Regions from separate parts of the Rhizobium sp. PAMB 3174 genome, predicted to be linked through region 3. Evidence: riboswitches for the same ligand, from Rfam matches in the RefSeq annotation. Region 3 holds a riboswitch; each other region holds the start of a gene.
The links. Region 3 has a riboswitch for cobalamin ahead of ACU5AY_RS12960 (aromatic ring-hydroxylating oxygenase subunit alpha). Riboswitches for the same ligand answer to the same signal wherever they lie in the genome.

Region 1 (5,522 bases), 1.4 Mb from region 3:
CGCCTGCCGGCGGAAGATTCCGTCGTGCTGGAGCGGCTGGCGCGGCATGGGACGGGCGCGTTGAAAGTGGCCGTGCCGGTCCTGTCGCGCATCGCCAATTTCGACGATCTGGACCCGCTGGCCGCGGAAGACGATGTCGAGTTGGTCTTCGTCAGGTCGGGCGAACGCATTCCCGACGACGCGGGCCTGGTCGTGATTCCCGGTTCGAAGTCCACGATCGGTGACCTTGCGGATTTTCGCGCGCAAGGCTGGGACGCAGACATCGTCCGCCACCATCGACGTGGCGGACGGGTGATCGGCATTTGCGGCGGCTACCAGATGCTGGGGACAATGGTTTTCGATCCGGACGGGATCGAGGGAGACGTGCGCGCGGCGCCGGGCCTCGGTCTTCTCGACGTCGAAACGGTGATGGCGCCGGAGAAGACCGTGCGCAATTCGTCGGCCTGGTCGACGGAGTATGATGCGCCACTCGCAGGTTACGAAATCCACCTCGGGGAAACGAAGGGACCGGACTGCGCCCGGGTGCCGGTGACAATCGACGGCCGGCCGGACGGGGCCATGTCGGCGGACGGCAAGGTGATGGGGACCTATCTGCATGGCCTCTTTTCCAGCGACGCCTACCGCGCCGGCCTGCTGTCGAGCTTCGGGCTTTCGGGCGAACGCACGAACTATGCCGCCAGCGTCGACGCGGCGCTCGACGAGGTGGCGGCGGAGCTGGAGGCGGTCCTGGACAAGGACTGGCTCGATGGGGTGATGCGGGTTGGGTGACGCGGGCGAGTGACATCGCGAACCCCCACTCTTGGAATTTCTAACACTTAGCTGGCGCTAAGATGTTGAAGTTCCATTCTCCCCCGCCAAGGGGGAGATGGGGGCGTTCCGCATACGCTGTGCCCAACCTCTACCCTTGCGGGAGAGGAAGAAAAATCAGCGTCTTAGCATTAGCTAAGTGCTAGATTTTTCAGGTGAGGGGATCGCTATTGGGCGCAACGTCACTCACCAGCCCTCAACTTCCGGAAATGAAAGATCCGGCCGATGGTGTTCAACAACACCTGCGCCGCCAGGATCGCCGTGGTGCCGGTGTGGTCGTAGTCGGGTGCGACCTCGACGAGGTCGATGCCGACGACGTTGCCGCGCTCGGCGAGGCCGGCGATGATGTCGAGCACCTCGTAGTAGAGGAAGCCGCCGTGACTTGGCGTGCCGGTGCCGGGCGCGATCGACGGGTCGAAACCGTCGATGTCGATCGTCAGATAATAGTTCACGCCCGCCGGAATGCGCTCAAGCAGGGCCTCGGTTCCGAGCCTGCGCGCGCCGCGCACGGTGATGATGTCCGAGCCCATCGAGATCGCCGTCTCGTATCCTTCCTTCGCGGTCGAGGACACGTTGCGGATGCCGATCTGGGAGAGGCCGGTGACATAGTCCTTTTCAGCCGCGCGGCGCATCGGGTTGCCGTGACCGTTGCGCACGCCATGCCGCTCGTCGACGAAGTCGAGATGGGCGTCGATCTGCACGAGATGGATCGGCCCCTGATCGGAAAAGGCATTGATGCAGGGGATGTTGATCGAATGATCGCCACCCAGCACCATGGGCAGCGCGCCGGCGGCGAGGATGGCGCGCACGCCCTTCTCGATGTTGGCGTGGCTCATCTCGGTATTGGTATGGATGATGTCCGCGTCACCGATGTCGACGATCGTCACGTCGTCGAGATAGGTGACGCCGTCGTCGTGATCGTATGCGCCGGCATGACCAAAGGAAAACAGCGTCGAAGCCTCGCGGATCGCCCGCGGTCCGAACCGCGCGCCGGCCCGCCATTGCGTGCCGAAGTCGAAGGGGGCGCCCATGACGGCGACATCGGCGGCAATCTTCGACCAGTCCGGCTCGTAGGGACGCTTGCCGAAGGTGGAAATGCCGACGAAGGGCAGGTTCAACCGTCCGGTCTCATAGCTGTTTTCCGTCATGCGCGGTCCTTTGCGGTCTTGGGGTCTTCCCACAGGGAAGGTTGCACCGGATTGGCGGTCGGGCAAGCGGGATTTGAGGCTTTCCTTCAATCCGCGGTCAGAGAACAGTCTCTGTCGCTTCCACGCAATTGACAGGCGGCAAGGGAATCCATAATCATCTGCAATTACGGATGGTTCCCGAACGGCAATCGCCAATCGGGATCAAAAGGGAATGTGACGGGACGGACCCAAGCAGGGCGTTCCAATCGCAGCCGACCCCGCGACTGTAGAGTGGCGAGGGTCTTCCGTTCCACCGAAGGGCCGCACTGCCGGCTGTCTGCGCTATCGGCAGACGGGCAGGAAAGATCTTCGGCGGAAAAAGCCACTGGAGTGGCAGTCGCGTGAACCGGGGTTGGACGCCTCTATTGTCTACGAATCGTCCGCCTTTCGCGATCTGCCATCAAACTCCGGGAAGGCGAGGGAGACCTGCTGGCAGAAATGCCTGAAACCGCGAGCCAGGAGACCTGCCATATCGTGCCGGGCATTCGCCCAAACCTCGGAGGAGGCTCCTCCAGTATGCCAGCACGGAGGTTGTCATGGCTACGATCGCATCTTCTTCTACCCTCTCGGTTTCCGACCGCCAGAAGGCCGGTTTCATCGCGCTGCTTCTCGGCGCGTTCCTGGTGTTCGGCGTCGGTCTCGCGCATTCGGCGGTTCTGCACGATACCGCCCATGACGTGCGCCACTCCTATGGCTTTCCCTGCCACTAAGGACGAAGGTCACCTGTCATGATTGTCAAATATCTCCTGGCCGCTCTGGTGGCCGGGCTTGTTGCCGGTGGTGTGATGACCGTCGCGCAGCAGGTCAAAGTCGTGCCTCTTATTCTTCACGCAGAGGAATATGAAGGCGGAGCGTCCGAGCACGAGCATTCCGCAAAGGCTGAGAACTCGACATTCGGCGAACTCGCCGGATCGCTTTTCCTGCCGTCTGCAGCTTTCGCGCATGGCGCGGAAGACGATGGCCACGACGAGAGCGGCATGCTCTTCGGCGTCAGCCGTTTTGGCGGCACTCTGATGGCCAACCTTGTGGCCGGTGCCGGTTTTGCCTTGCTGCTTGCCGGCATCAGTCTTGTCTCCGGCCGCGACATCACGCTTGCGAACGGCATCTTCTGGGGCGCCTGCGCCTGGCTGGCCGTTCACCTGCTGCCGTCCCTCGGCCTGCCGCCGGAACTGCCGGGGTTCCCTGCCGCCGATCTCGACGCCCGCCAGATCTGGTGGCTGAGCGCGGTGGTGCTTTCGGGTGCCGGCATCTGGCTTCTGGCCCTGCGTGAAGAGGCCTGGGCCAAGGTTCTCGGCCTCGTGCTGATCGCCGCGCCGCATCTCTGGGGCGCGCCGCAACCCGAAAGCATCGACAGCAACGTCCCGGCGATCCTCGCCGCCGAGTTCGCTGTCGCGGCACTGGCGACGACGCTGGTCTTCTGGCTGGTGCTTGGCCTGCTGATGGGCCTTGCCAACCGCAAGATCGCCGGAGCTGCCGCATGACGACGACACCGCCCGGCGCCGTCCTGGTGCTGGGCGGCGCCCGTTCGGGCAAGTCGCGGTTCGCCGAGGGGCTTGCCCGACAGTCCGGCCTCGACCGGCATTATCTGGCGACGGGCCAAGCCTATGACGACGAGATGCGTGACCGCATCGCGCGCCACAAGCAGGAGCGAGCCGGTGACGGCTGGACGACGCATGAGGAGCCGGTCGATCTCATCGGTAGCCTGCGCTCGGTCGATGATCCGGGGCGTGTTATTCTCGTCGATTGCCTGACGCTCTGGGTCTCGAACCTGATGATGGCGGCGGCCGATATCGATGCCGCCTCGCGCGCGCTGGCCGACTACCTGCCGCAGGCGAGGAGCCGGATCATCCTGGTGTCGAACGAGGTCGGCCTCGGCATCGTGCCGGAGAACGCCATGGCGCGGGCCTTTCGCGATCACGCCGGCAGGCTCCACCAGATGGCCGCGGAGACAGCGGCCGAAGTCTATTTTATCGCGGCGGGATTGCCGCTGAAAATGAAGGGTTAGGATCATGATGAAGGAAAAAATCCCGGCAACGGTGATCACCGGCTTTCTCGGCGCCGGCAAGACGACGATGATCCGCAACATGCTGATGAATGCCAATGGCCGAAAGATCGCGCTGATCATCAACGAATTCGGCGATCTCGGCGTCGATGGCGAGGTGCTGAAGGGCTGCGGGGCGGAAAACTGCACCGAGGACGACATCGTCGAGCTCAACAATGGTTGCATCTGCTGCACCGTCGCAGACGATTTCATTCCGGCGATGACGAAGCTTCTGGAGCGCAAGAACCGCCCCGATCACATCGTCATCGAGACCTCCGGCCTGGCGCTGCCGCAGCCGCTGGTCGCCGCCTTCAACTGGCCGGACATCAAGACGCAGGTCACGGTCGACGGCGTCGTGACCGTGGTCGACAGCGCCGCGGTCGCCGCCGGCCGCTTCGCCGACGATCACGACAAGGTTGACGCACTGCGCGTGCAGGACGACAACCTGGATCACGAGAGCCCGCTGGAAGAACTGTTCGAGGACCAGCTGACCGCCGCCGACCTGATCATCCTCAACAAGGCAGATCTGCTCGACGCTGCCGGTATCGCCATGGTGCGCGAGACGGTGACCAACGCGATTTCGCGCAAGCCGAAAATGGTGGAGGCGCGCGGCGGCGAGGTGCCGTCTGCCGTGCTGCTCGGCATCGGCGCGGGCACGGAGGACGACATCGTCAACCGCAAGTCCCACCATGAACTGGAGCATGAGGCGCTGCATGCTTCCGGCGAGGAACACGATCATCATCACGATCATGACGAGTTCGAAAGCTTCGTCGTCGAGCTGGGCGCGCTTGCCGATCCGGCCGCCTTCGTCGAGAAGCTGAAAGACGTCATCGATGCGCATGACGTGCTGCGGCTGAAGGGCTTCGTCGAAGTGCCCGGCAAGGCCATGCGCCTCGTCATCCAGGCCGTCGGAAGCCGGATCGAGCATTATTTCGACCGGCCGTGGAAGCCGGGCGAGACCAAGGGCTCGCGCCTCGTGGTGATCGGTCTTCACGAAATCGACGAGGATGCCGTGCGTGCTGCCATCGCCGCCGCGGCATAAGAGAATGGCAAAGCCGTTGAGCGCGCCTGACACTTGCCCCTCACCCCAGCCCTCTCCCCGCAAACGGGGAGAGGGGGCCTGGGCGGCGCCGAGTTTGCCCTTCTCCCCGTTCGAACGGGGAGAAGGTGCCGGCAGGCGGATGAGGGGCAGGAGCCTGAAGGACTGAAACATGCACCTGCTGCTCGCCCAGAAAGGCTCGATTGCCGATAGCGAAGAGGCAATCGATCTCGGCCAGTCGCCGGGCGATATCCTCTTCCTGTCCGCCGCCGACACGGAACTGGCCGCGATCGCCGGCGCGCATCGGCGCGGCAGCGGCGGGCCAAGCCTGAGGCTTGCCAGCCTCATGAGCCTCAAGCACCCGATGTCGGTCGACACCTATGTCGAGCGCACGGCGCGGCATGCCAGGCTGATCGTGGTGAGGGCGCTCGGCGGGGCGAGCTATTTC
Region 2 (5,522 bases), 160 kb from region 3:
CCGAGATTTTCGCCAACCGCCGCGACGAGGCCGAAATCCGCCGCGTCAGCGCCGGCAAGGCGGCCGAAATTCTCGACAAGCTCGACTGAGCGAAATTGCCTCCCAAGCATGAAGAAAACCCCGCAGACATCATGTCTGCGGGGTTTTCATTTCAGGAACAGAATCTGCCGGGGCGGAGGGGGGGGCGACATGGCAGATCCGCTTCCTGACGGGGACCTTTATCAATCCGCGTCTCTCCTAGAAGAAGAAATACCAAATCAGCAGAACGACCACGAAGGGCACGCCCAAGAGCCAAAGTATTAAAGCGCGGATCACGTTGTTTCCTTTCCCGTTCTCTTTCGAGTTCGGTGGGAAAACGCGCCGATCGGCCGTTGGTTCCTTGCTTGACGATATTTTTTAGGAAAAATTGCGAGGCGATCTCAGGAGACGAATGCGACGCCGATTTCCTTCAGCTTGCGCCACTTGATCTCGCAGGCATGCCGGGTGTCGTCGGATAAGACGAGTTCGAACGTCTCGGGGATCTGCATTGCGTTTTCGACGAGCAGCTTGGCGCCCGTTGCCGACATGTTGCGCACCGTGCAGTTGATGGTGCTGTATTCGTGATTGAAAACGATGCGTCCCGCCTTGAGCGACCGCATCCGGTGCTCCCTGCGTCTTTCTTCTGTGTTCCCGCTTTCCATTTGCCCGTTCCTGACGTCATGTCATTGAATGCCAATGATTTAAGTCTCGATACCTTAAAGATCTGCAAACAGGGGCTGCATGGTTTTAACGATACCCGCATTTGCCGCAAAATGGCGGGGTCAAAGTCGCAAATCGGGACACAAGACGCGGGCCGAGGCCTCAGCCCAGCAATGCCTTCAGGTCCGAGGCCGGATCGGCGAGCACGCTCTTGTCCGGGTTGATGCCGCTCTCCAGCATCTTCTTGCCGGTCACATAGGCCTTGGCATCGTTGATCGCGTCGACGGCGATCAGGCGTCCATCGCGGAAATACCAGACGGAAGCGGCGCCTTCCCGTTGGCCGGGGCGCAGCAGGGTTTCGTCGTAGCCCCTGTTGAAGCCGGCGATCTGCAGCTTGACGTCGTACTGGTCCGACCAGAACCATGGTTTCGGGTCGTATGCCGCATCGCCGCCGGCCATGACGGCCGCGGCGGCCTCGGCCTGGTCGACGGCGTTCTGGACGCTTTCGAGGCGGATCTCCTCGCCCTGCCATGGAAAGACCACGCAGTCGCCCATGGCGTAGATGGACGGATCGGAGGTCCGGCAGTGCGCATCCACGACGATCCCGTTGGCGACGGCAAGACCAGCCATCGCGGCGGCGCGATCGTTGGGCGTGACGCCGATGCCGACGACGACGAGATCGACGGGAATGGTGGAGCCGTCCGAGAGTTCGGCGCCGGTTACCTTGCCGTCCTCGCCGATCAGGCGATGCAGGCCGGTTTCCTCGCGAATGACGACGCCGTGGCTTTCGTGGACGGCGCGCATGATGTCGGCGGTTTCCTTCGCCGCGACGCGCTTGAGGATGCGGTCCGCCATTTCGATGACGGTGACCTCGAGGCCGAGCTTGCGGGCGACGGCTGCCGCCTCCAGGCCGATGTAGCCGCCGCCGATGACGAGCAGCCGGCGGCGGGGCGTCATCGCCTCCGCAAGCCGGTCGCAATCATCCTTGTCGCGGACGGTGAAGACGCCGGCGAGCTCGCCGCCAATCGCTTCCGGCAGCTTGCGCGGCGTGGCGCCGGTGGCAAGCGCCAGCGTCTCGTATTCGACCCGCGTGCCGTCCTGCAGGCGGACAGTCTTCGCGGCCCGGTCGATCTCCTCAACCCAGGCAGACAGGCGGATGTCGACGTTGTTGTCGGCGAACCAGCTTTCCGGCCGGAACAGCAGGCGGTCGAAGGTCATCTCGCCGAGAAGATATTTCTTGGACAGCGGCGGGCGCTGGTAGGGAAGGCTCGCCTCGGCGCCGAGGATCGTGATCGGACGTTCGTCCTTCAGGGCCCTCAACTTGGCCGCCAGCGCGAAGCCCGCCTGCCCTGCCCCGACGATCACCAGCCTGCCAGCCATGGCACCCTCCACATATCGTTAGTATAGAAACGAATTTACCAAGATGAAGGTCTAGCGCATCGCCGCCCGAACGCCAAGGGGCCGGCCATCAAACGCGCGTGTCTCTGGCGTGAAGCCCGGGCCTTCGAAGAGGGAAAGGCGCAGTCCACAGTCCGCGCCCTTCCGGTTTCGTCGGACCGGGATCAGCCGGCCTGATGCAGGCGACGCGCGAAAAGCGGGCCGCGGCTTGCCTTGTTGAAGGACTTGGCGGCGGCAAGCACGGCGAGGTCGATCAGCGGCTCGATGAGCACGACACTCATATAGGCGACGCCGAACGAACCGACGGCGGCAAGGTTCTGAGCACCGAAGCCCTGGCCGTAGAGCGCCCAGAAGGCGACCCAGGCAACGATGCCGCCCTGATAGGTGGTCGAAAGCGCCAGCGCCTGCTTGTAGGTCACGTCGACATAGGCCGTGCGGGCAGGAATGATGCGGCGCGCGACCGCGCTGATGGCCCAGAGCGGCACGAGCAGCGTGGTGACGTTCATGCCGTATTGTGGCAGGTCGAAGGGCGCGAAGAAGACGCCCTGGATCAAGAGCCCCAGCGCCAGGCCGATCGCCGCCGGCCCCGCCCCGAACATCAACAGCAGCGTCGAGCCGAGGATCAGGTGCACCTCGGAAACGCCGACCGCATGATGCGGAAGGACCTGGAAGAAGGAAAAGACCAGCGCGGTCGTGACCGTGCTGCGCATGGCAAGCGCTGCGACGCCGCCATCGTGACGGACGGTGTCGACCGCCATCTTGAGGCCAAGCCCGAGGGCTCCGGCTGCCGTTGCGTAGGAAAGAACGATCTTGGCGCCGTCGACGACGCCGGGTTCGATATGCATGTTGACTCCTTTCCGCGCCCACCGCGCGGCAAGTGATGAGAATGGGCGAAATGCCCGGCGATGATGGCAGGTCTCCTGGCTCGCGGGTCTTCATTCGGCCTGCCTTCCCGACTTCTCTTCAAAGCCAGTGGCATCAAGGCGTCATTCGCCGCTCACAGTTGCGGGGGCAGCCATGGTCTCGGTCCCTGATGGGTACGCCTCACCATGTTCCCTTTTCATCCGCCGTCCCTGTTTCGGGGAGATGGCGGAACCATCGCCGCCAGTCGTAGAGCAGGGATTTTTCCGATTCAACTCTCGACAGGCAGAAATGCACGCCCAAATTGCCGCATTGTCATTTCGAAGGCCGGGTGATATTCGATGCCCGTCTTTCGAGTGGGGCATCGATGAAACGGCGGATCGGGACGATCAGGAACCTGTTGCACATTCTGTGTGCGCTGGCCGTGTTCGCCATCGGCTTCGCGCATAAATCCCCCGTACTTGCCTCTCAGATACCCGCCTCCGAACTGGCCGCCTATGCGCTGCCGGACGGCACCATTCCGTTCATCTGCGACAGCGCCCTCGACGACGAGGCCGGTGGCAAGAAGCATGTGCACGACCATGGCTGCGAGGCGTGCCGCATCAGCGCCGGATCAATGCTCGTGGTCCCGCCCTCCGTCGGCGGTCCGCAGGTCCGTATAAGCGGAACCGAGCGGCTGCCCGCCTATCGGGAAGCCTTCTACCGCCAGCTTTTCCCGCCCAACGCATCACCGCGCGCCCCTCCCCTTTCCGGCATTTCTGTCTGAACCGCAGCCGCCTTGGCGCGGCCGCTTTCACAGTTCGCGCCGGACTTCCGTCTCCTGACGGCTTCTGCCGGCGCCCATGCCGGATCGACACATCATGTTACAGAGGATCACCGCGGACCCGAACGCGTCCGCCCGATCGGCGAACGGGCCGCAAAGGCCGCTTGTCGCCGTATACTCACAAACATTCAACCGCTTCGAAGCCGGGTCAGCGATCACCATCGAACGCAAGGGAAGACGGGCACTCCTCGTCATCCGCGAAGGCTGCGTGGCGCTGCACCAGACCCTGCAGGACGGACGCCGCCAGATACTCGACATTCTCGGCCCCGGCCGCGTGTTCGGAAAGGGCGTCACCGACCAGCTCGGCTGTCACGCCGAGGCGCTCGCCTTCACCCGGATCGAGACCATCGCAGAGGATGGACGCGACGGCGGCGGCCAAGCCAGGGCGCTCGTGGAGTTCACGCAAAGGCTGCAGGACCACATCACCCTGCTCGGCCGCCGGACGGCGCAGGAGCGGGTCGCCTTGGCGATCCTCGATCTCGCCGGTCAGTTCGGACGCCGTGGCCATGGCGCCCGTCCCGCCGCCGGCACGTTTCGCCTCTACCTCAAGCGGGTTGACCTCGCCGACTGGCTTGGCCTGACGCTGGAAACCGTCAGCCGCAACCTGAACGGCTTCAAGCGCGCCGGGCTCATCGATTTCTCCACCCCGGAACTCGTGACCATCAAAGACCGCAAGCGGATCGCCGCCATCGCCGGCGCGGTCGACGACGAGGCTGCGCCGCGAACGCAGCTCCTCACCTGACCAACCACGCTTTCAGCCAATTCAACCCAAAACATCCAGGAAAAGGAAACACCATGCAAACCACGACAATCCGTATGCTCACGCTCATCGTCGCGCTCATGACGGCGCCGCTGGCCTGGGGGCATGAGTTCAAGGTCGGAGATCTCGAGATCATCCATCCCAACTCGCGCGCCATGATCCCCGGCGCCAAGGTTGGCGGCGGCTATCTGAAGATCATCAATCACGGCAGCACGGACGACCGGCTGGTGGCGATCAAATCCGACCGGTCCGACAACGTGCAGATGCATGAGATGTCGGTCGAAAACAACGTCATGAAGATGCGCGAGCTGCCGGACGGCATCGCCATCCCGGCCGGCAAGACCGTTGAACTGAAGAAGGGCGGCCTGCATGTGATGTTCATGGATGTCAAAAAGCCGTTCAAGGAGGGCGACATGGTCAAGGCGACGCTGGTCTTCGAAAAGGCCGGCTCCGTCGACGTCGAGTTCGCAGTCGGCAATGCCAGCGGCAACGATGGCGGCGACATGAAGGGCATGGATATGAAGTCGATGGACGGCATGAACCACGACGCCATGCCGAAGATGGGCAACTAAGCCTCGATAATTCCTTCGGAAACGACGGCCGCCGAGCGGATTGGCGGCTGTCGCACCCGTCCGTTCCTAACGAAAATTTAATGTCCGGGAGCGCCGCCTTCCCATTCACATCCTTTAAATTTAGTTTATGATATCAAAGTGTTCCGGGATGAAACATCCCAAAACGGGACATACTGTGCTGCGTCTTACACCTTAATCGACCTCCGGCGCTTTTTGGGACGGTTTGTCTTGGAGTTGGGCATGGAATTTGAGGTCGCACAGATCATTCAGGAATTCAGTACTGTCGGTGGCGTGGAACGCGTCGCCTGGGACCTTGCTCTTGCGCTCGGCCGCCTCGGCCAACCCAATTCCGTCGTCTGCTCCACCTATGCCAATGACACGCCGTCAAGCGTGAAGATAAGGCCGCTGGTGCGCTGGCTTTCCCGCGTCC
Region 3 (5,522 bases):
CATATCTGACAGTCCGTCTCAGCCAATTCTTAACATTTGCTCGTCAAAGCTGCGTATCCTAAACCGGTTCACGACCTGATCGCGGTTTCCGGTTCACGGCACAACGAGCAAGGGCCTTATGCACAGCACGTCGCTGAACACCAGCACAGCACAGACCACCTCCCTGTCGTCCCCTCGCATCCTGCAAATCTGCGAAGCGCTCATGTGGATCAGCGCCGCACTCTGCGCTGCCTGGTTCGTGCTATACATGACCCTCGGATACCGGGTCGCCGCGGTCAGCGTTGGGGTTCTGGGCCTGGCGATGGTCACCTCCCTTCTGATGCTGAAGGCAGGCATGGTTCAAGCCGGGCTCCTCTTTTCGCAAATCACCAGCTACATCTTCGTCTGCCATTTCGCCCTGTGCTTCGACATTCCGGACGCGGACACGCCGCGCATCCTGCATATCTACCTGCTGGTGATCGCCCTTGTCGGCTACGTCAATTACCAGCGACAACGCTCATGGCTGCAGATCGGCATCATCGCGGCCTGCCTTGCCGGCTTCGTCTTTTTCGCGAGCAGCAATTTCAGCATCCCGGCTGCGACCCCAATCTCCGGCACGGTTCGCGGCCCCCTGGCCATCATCAATGCCGGAATCCTGACAACGCTGTTTTCCGGTATCGTTGTGGTCCTGCAGACGAACGCCGCCGAACAAGGCGGCCTTGTGCGGGAATTGCTGCTCGGCGTCAGTCGCGGCGAGTTCGAACTCTTCTACCAGCCGCAGGTCGACCGCGGCGGCCGGACAATCGGGGCCGAGGCCCTGTTGCGCTGGCAACATCCCAAACGGGGCTACATCTCCCCGGCCGAGTTCATTCCGCTCGCCGAGCGCAGTGGCATCATGCCGAAGATCGGCAGCTGGGTGCTGAAGGAAGCGTGCCAGACGTTGTCGGCGTGGAACGCCAACGCCAGCACAAGGCACCTGACGCTGGCGATCAACATCACCGCCGACCAGTTTCTGCTGACGGATTTCGTGCAACTGGTGGAGGGTACCGTCAGGACCTATGGCGTCGATCCTAAGCGGCTGAAGCTGGAGCTGACGGAAAGCGTGTTCGTCGCCGATGTCGAAGGGCTGGCCGCCAAGATGACGGCCCTGCAGGATATCGGCATCGGCATTTCGCTCGACGACTTCGGCACCGGCTACTCGTCGCTGAGCTATCTGCGCAGACTGCCGCTCACGCAATTGAAGATCGATCGCAGCTTCGTACGCGGCGTGTCGGAAAACGAACTCGACGCCTCGCTTGCCAAGACCATCGTCCAGATGGGGCACGATCTGAGCCTCGACGTGCTGGCGGAAGGCGTGGAGACGGAGGCGCAATACCGCTTCATGCTCGACTGCGGCTGCAGCGCCCTCCAGGGCTACTATTTCGGCCGTCCGATGACTTTGGCCGATTTCGAGCTGCGGGTGCCGACGACCATCTGACGGTCCAGCCGGCTCCGCGCTGCTCGAAGTTGATCGAGGCCTTTGTCAGGCCTCGATCTCGACATCCGTCAAGGGACGCGAGCAGCAGGCGAGGATGTAGCCCTCGTCGATCTCGTCGTCGAGAATGCCGCCATTGTGCTGCATATCGACCTTGCCCGACAGGCACTTGACCCGGCAGGTGCCACAGATGCCGGATTCGCAGGCCGCGCCGATGCGCACGCCGTTGGCACGGGCCGTCTGCAGCACGGTAAAGCCCGGCTGACACTCGACATTCTTGCCGCTGTCGGCGAAGCGCACCTTGAACGACGGTTCCTCGTCCTTGTCCTCGTTGACGACGATCGGCATGTCGGCGATCGGGGCGGCCGTCGCGAAGGCCTCCTGGTGATAGCGGCTCATGTCGAAGCCGGCGGTCTCCAGCGATTCCCGCACCGTCGCCATGAACGGCTCGGGTCCGCAGCAGAACACCGTGCGGTCAAGGAAGTCCGGCGCCAGCAGCGCGATCTTGGCCTTGTCGACCCGGCCCTTCAGGCCCGACCAGAACTGCGAACGCTCCAGCTGCTCGACGATCAGGCCGAGCGAGAAGTTCGGCATGTAGCGCGCCTTGTACTCCAGCTCCGAGCGGAAGATGATGTCGTTCGGCGAACGGGCGCAGTGGATGAAGGCGATGTCGCTGTCCGGTTCGCGGTCGCCGAGGTCGCGGGTCATCGACATCATCGGCGTGATGCCGGAGCCGGCCGAGATGAACAGGTACTTCTCGCCCGGATGACGGACATAGGAGAAATCCCCGCGCGGACCGTGCGCCTTGATCTTCATGCCCGGATAGAGGCTTTCCTGCATCCAGCGGGTACCGATGCTGTCCTTCTGCGCCTTGACCGTGACGGCCAGCATGAAGGGCCGCGACGGGCTGGACGACAGCGTGTAGGTGCGCAGCACCGGTTCCGGTCCGACCGGCAGTTCCAGCGTGACGAACTGGCCGGGCAGATAGCGGAACCAGCGGTTCTCCTTGTCCGCCCGGAAGGTGAAGGTCATCGTGTCCGGCGCTTCCGGCGTCCAGCCAACACATTCCAGCATGTCTTCATTGTCGCTCCAGGGGAGCATTTCGTCGACATGCTTGAAGGGAGCTTTTTTCACGCTGCTCATTACGCGACAACCGACAGCTTGGTCTGATCGCCCTGCAGGCGGTCGATCATGAAGTTGGTGTACCACTCGACGAACTGCATGACGCCGCCTTCATGGTCGGGCGAATACGGACCGGGCTCATAGGCCGGCGAACGGATGCCGAAGGCGTTTTCCTCGACGATGCGACGGTCCTGGTCATTGGTCTCGTTCCAGACGTGGGTCAGCTCCTCGAGGTCGTAGTCGACGCCCTCGACGGCATCCTTGTTCACCAGCCACTTGGTCGTGACCATGGTCTCTTCCGGACCAAGCGGCAGCACGCGGAAGGAGATCGCGTGATCGCCCAGCATGTGGTTCCAGGTGGTCGGATAATGGAACAGCAGCATGGTGCCGATGTTGCCGACGGTGACGTCAGAGGACAGCGGCTTCTTGACTGCCGGCTTGCCGGACATGGTGTAGCTGACGGCGCCTTCGATCAGTGGCATGCGGGCGGCGCGGAACTGGCCGCTGTCATGCATCTTGAACTGGCTCGGCAGGCCGGCGTCCTCGCAATGCTTCCAGTGGGCAGCGATGACAGGGTCATCGCCCGCGCCCTGCGTGCCGGTAACCGACGGGGCTTCCGGGTATGTGCGGCAGAGCTCCGGATGGTTGCCGGCGCAGTGGTAGCATTCGCGGTTGTTTTCCCAGACGAGCTTCCAGTTGCCCTTCTCGATAATGGTCGACTGGTGGGCGATCTTGGCTTCCTTGAGACGGTGCGGCCCGACATAGGCATCGACCATTGCGCGGACGGGTTCAAAGTCGGGAGCGACCTTGGCGAGACAGACGAAGATGTAGCCGGCCACCGTTTCGCAATGCATTTTCTTCAGCGAAAACTGCGACTTGTCGAAGTCGTCACCCATCTGCCGGGCAAACAGCAGCGAGCCGTCGAGTTCGTAGGTCCACTGGTGGTACGGGCAAACGAGCTTGGCGGAGGCGCCGCGCTCGGTGTTGCAGACGCGCGAACCGCGGTGACGGCAGGAATTGTGCAGGGCGCGGATGACACCGTCGCGGCCACGCACGACGACGACCGGATAATCGCCGACCTGAACGGTGAAGAAATTGCCTGCCTTCGGGATTTCGCAGTCATGGCCGATGAAGAGCCAGTCGCGATACCAGATCGTTTCCATATCCAGCTTGAAATAATCCGGATCGGTGTAGAAGGCCTGCTCCAGGCTGAAGCCTTCGCGACGGTTGTTCAATTGCCGCAGCACAGTGTTACGAATATCCATGACCCATCCTCATGCGCCAAAAAAAATCAGTGATGCAGACAACCGACAGGTCACGGCCGGCTGGGAGCACCGACAGTTGGAGACCCCGGCCGGTTGCTGCGGCCAAGTTTCAAAATCCATGCTTCAGGCTGGTTTCCGGGCTGAAGAGCCTCCCGTCGCTGCGGGAACTGGCCGTTCCGGACCATGCCGGTGGTTCTTGCGCCAGTTTCAAGCTCTTATACCGTTGCTAGGCAGCGCCGGATTTTCACCGGCTTTCCCAATTTTCCGCCCTCCCTAGCAGGGCGAGACCTTGAGCCTGAACACACTATAGTTGGGAACCGATGTCGCAGACACGCTGCCAGCGACACGCGACACGACAATTGACGACACGCAAGAACGTCGCAGACGGGACAGGCAAGCGGTCGAGGACGGCTCTTAACCGGCGGTTAACCACGTTTTGCGACGATGATGGACCATAGCGGAGCCCTGCACGTGTCCGAAGCCATGAAGACCAGATATTACCAGGCAGCGGAGAAAAAGCCGAAGCTTCCCGGACAGGCGGTTCACTCCGAGTTCCTGCGCACCGGCCGCATCGTGCGCAGCAAGGAAAACTGGCTGGAAGAGGAACGGCGCTACCTCACCTACGAGGAGGTCGCCCAGCGCACGGGCAAGATGCTGATGTCCGCCGGCGAACGGACCCATGAACGGTTGAACCGGTTTCACAAGTCGATCCAGTTTCCGAAGATTATCTTTCACCGCACGTTCGAGCAGAGCCCGCATCTCGGCTATTGTCACATCACGGCCGCGCGGACGAACCATCCGCGCTTCAACGAGGTCATCTGGGCCTTCTACATCGCCAACTTCTTCTCCGAAATCGGCGGCACGGACGCCTTCTTCGGGCGTCTGAACCTCAAATATCCGCGCATGTACTTCGCCGTGGCGGTCAACCAGAACCAGCCGGTCCCCGCAGAAAGGCCGGCGCAGACCAAGCCACGGACGGCGATGGCACAGCTGCCGGCGCCGCCACGCCTGCAGATCGACCGCAGCATCAACAATGGCGGCATCCTCTTCCAGACGCACGAGAAGAAGGAAGCGGTCAAGAACGTCCTCCTGCTCGGCGCCCGCGACGAGGCACTGAGGCGAATCATTCAGGCGCTCTGACGCACCCGGTTCCCCTACCCTGCTCCGATCGGACGCAGTTGAACACCCGGCCGTTCCGGGCTAAGGACATGCGCATTCCGAAGACCGGTGAGCCATGGCCCGCATTATCGACATCACCCGAAATCCCGACGAGGCGATTGCCGCGGCCCTGCCTCTGCTGGAGGCCGGCCGGCCGATCGCCATGCCGACCGAGACGGTCTATGGGCTGGCGGCGGATGCGACCAACCCAGCGGCCGTCACCGCCATATACGAGACCAAGGGCAGGCCGCGCTTCAATCCGCTGATCTGCCACATGGCCGACAAGGCGATGGCGGAACGCTATGCGACCTTCGACCCCGTTTCGGCGCAACTGGCGGACGCCTTCTGGCCCGGGCCGTTGACGCTCATCCTGCCGCTGAAGGAAGGCTCCGGCGTCCATCCCCTCGCAACCGCCGGGCTGGAGACCGTCGGCGTGCGTGTCCCGCGCGGTTTTTCCGCCTCGCTGATCAAGGCTTTCGACCGTCCGCTCGCAGCCCCCTCGGCCAACACGTCCGGCAAGATCA

Region 1: linked by a shared signal. The riboswitch ahead of ACU5AY_RS06180 (CbtB domain-containing protein) and the one ahead of ACU5AY_RS12960 (aromatic ring-hydroxylating oxygenase subunit alpha) in region 3 are both predicted to bind cobalamin.
Region 2: linked by a shared signal. The riboswitch ahead of ACU5AY_RS12190 (energy-coupling factor ABC transporter permease) and the one ahead of ACU5AY_RS12960 (aromatic ring-hydroxylating oxygenase subunit alpha) in region 3 are both predicted to bind cobalamin.

Annotation. Positions count from the first base shown of each region.
Region 1 is NZ_CM128608.1:1,294,878-1,300,399, forward strand. It holds gene ACU5AY_RS06170 (cobyric acid synthase) at 1-768, shown strand, start outside; gene speB (agmatinase) at 990-1,955, opposite strand; cobalamin riboswitch at 2,110-2,480, shown strand; gene ACU5AY_RS06180 (CbtB domain-containing protein) at 2,531-2,704, shown strand; gene ACU5AY_RS06185 (CbtA family protein) at 2,723-3,475, shown strand; gene cobU (bifunctional adenosylcobinamide kinase/adenosylcobinamide-phosphate guanylyltransferase) at 3,472-3,999, shown strand; gene cobW (cobalamin biosynthesis protein CobW) at 4,004-5,077, shown strand; gene cobN (cobaltochelatase subunit CobN) at 5,247-5,522, shown strand, end outside.
Region 2 is NZ_CM128608.1:2,527,481-2,533,002, forward strand. It holds gene cysN (sulfate adenylyltransferase subunit CysN) at 1-89, shown strand, start outside; gene ACU5AY_RS12180 (PilZ domain-containing protein) at 420-638, opposite strand; gene ACU5AY_RS12185 (NAD(P)/FAD-dependent oxidoreductase) at 841-2,058, opposite strand; gene ACU5AY_RS12190 (energy-coupling factor ABC transporter permease) at 2,241-2,921, opposite strand; cobalamin riboswitch at 2,970-3,191, opposite strand; gene ACU5AY_RS12195 (hypothetical protein) at 3,305-3,703, shown strand; gene ACU5AY_RS12200 (helix-turn-helix domain-containing protein) at 3,798-4,502, shown strand; gene ACU5AY_RS12205 (copper chaperone PCu(A)C) at 4,556-5,092, shown strand; gene ACU5AY_RS12210 (glycosyltransferase family 4 protein) at 5,333-5,522, shown strand, end outside.
Region 3 is NZ_CM128608.1:2,686,068-2,691,589, forward strand. It holds gene ACU5AY_RS12950 (putative bifunctional diguanylate cyclase/phosphodiesterase) at 119-1,456, shown strand; gene ACU5AY_RS12955 (2Fe-2S iron-sulfur cluster-binding protein) at 1,502-2,596, opposite strand; gene ACU5AY_RS12960 (aromatic ring-hydroxylating oxygenase subunit alpha) at 2,596-3,840, opposite strand; cobalamin riboswitch at 3,950-4,147, opposite strand; gene ACU5AY_RS12965 (DUF6656 family protein) at 4,324-4,980, shown strand; gene ACU5AY_RS12970 (L-threonylcarbamoyladenylate synthase) at 5,075-5,522, shown strand, end outside.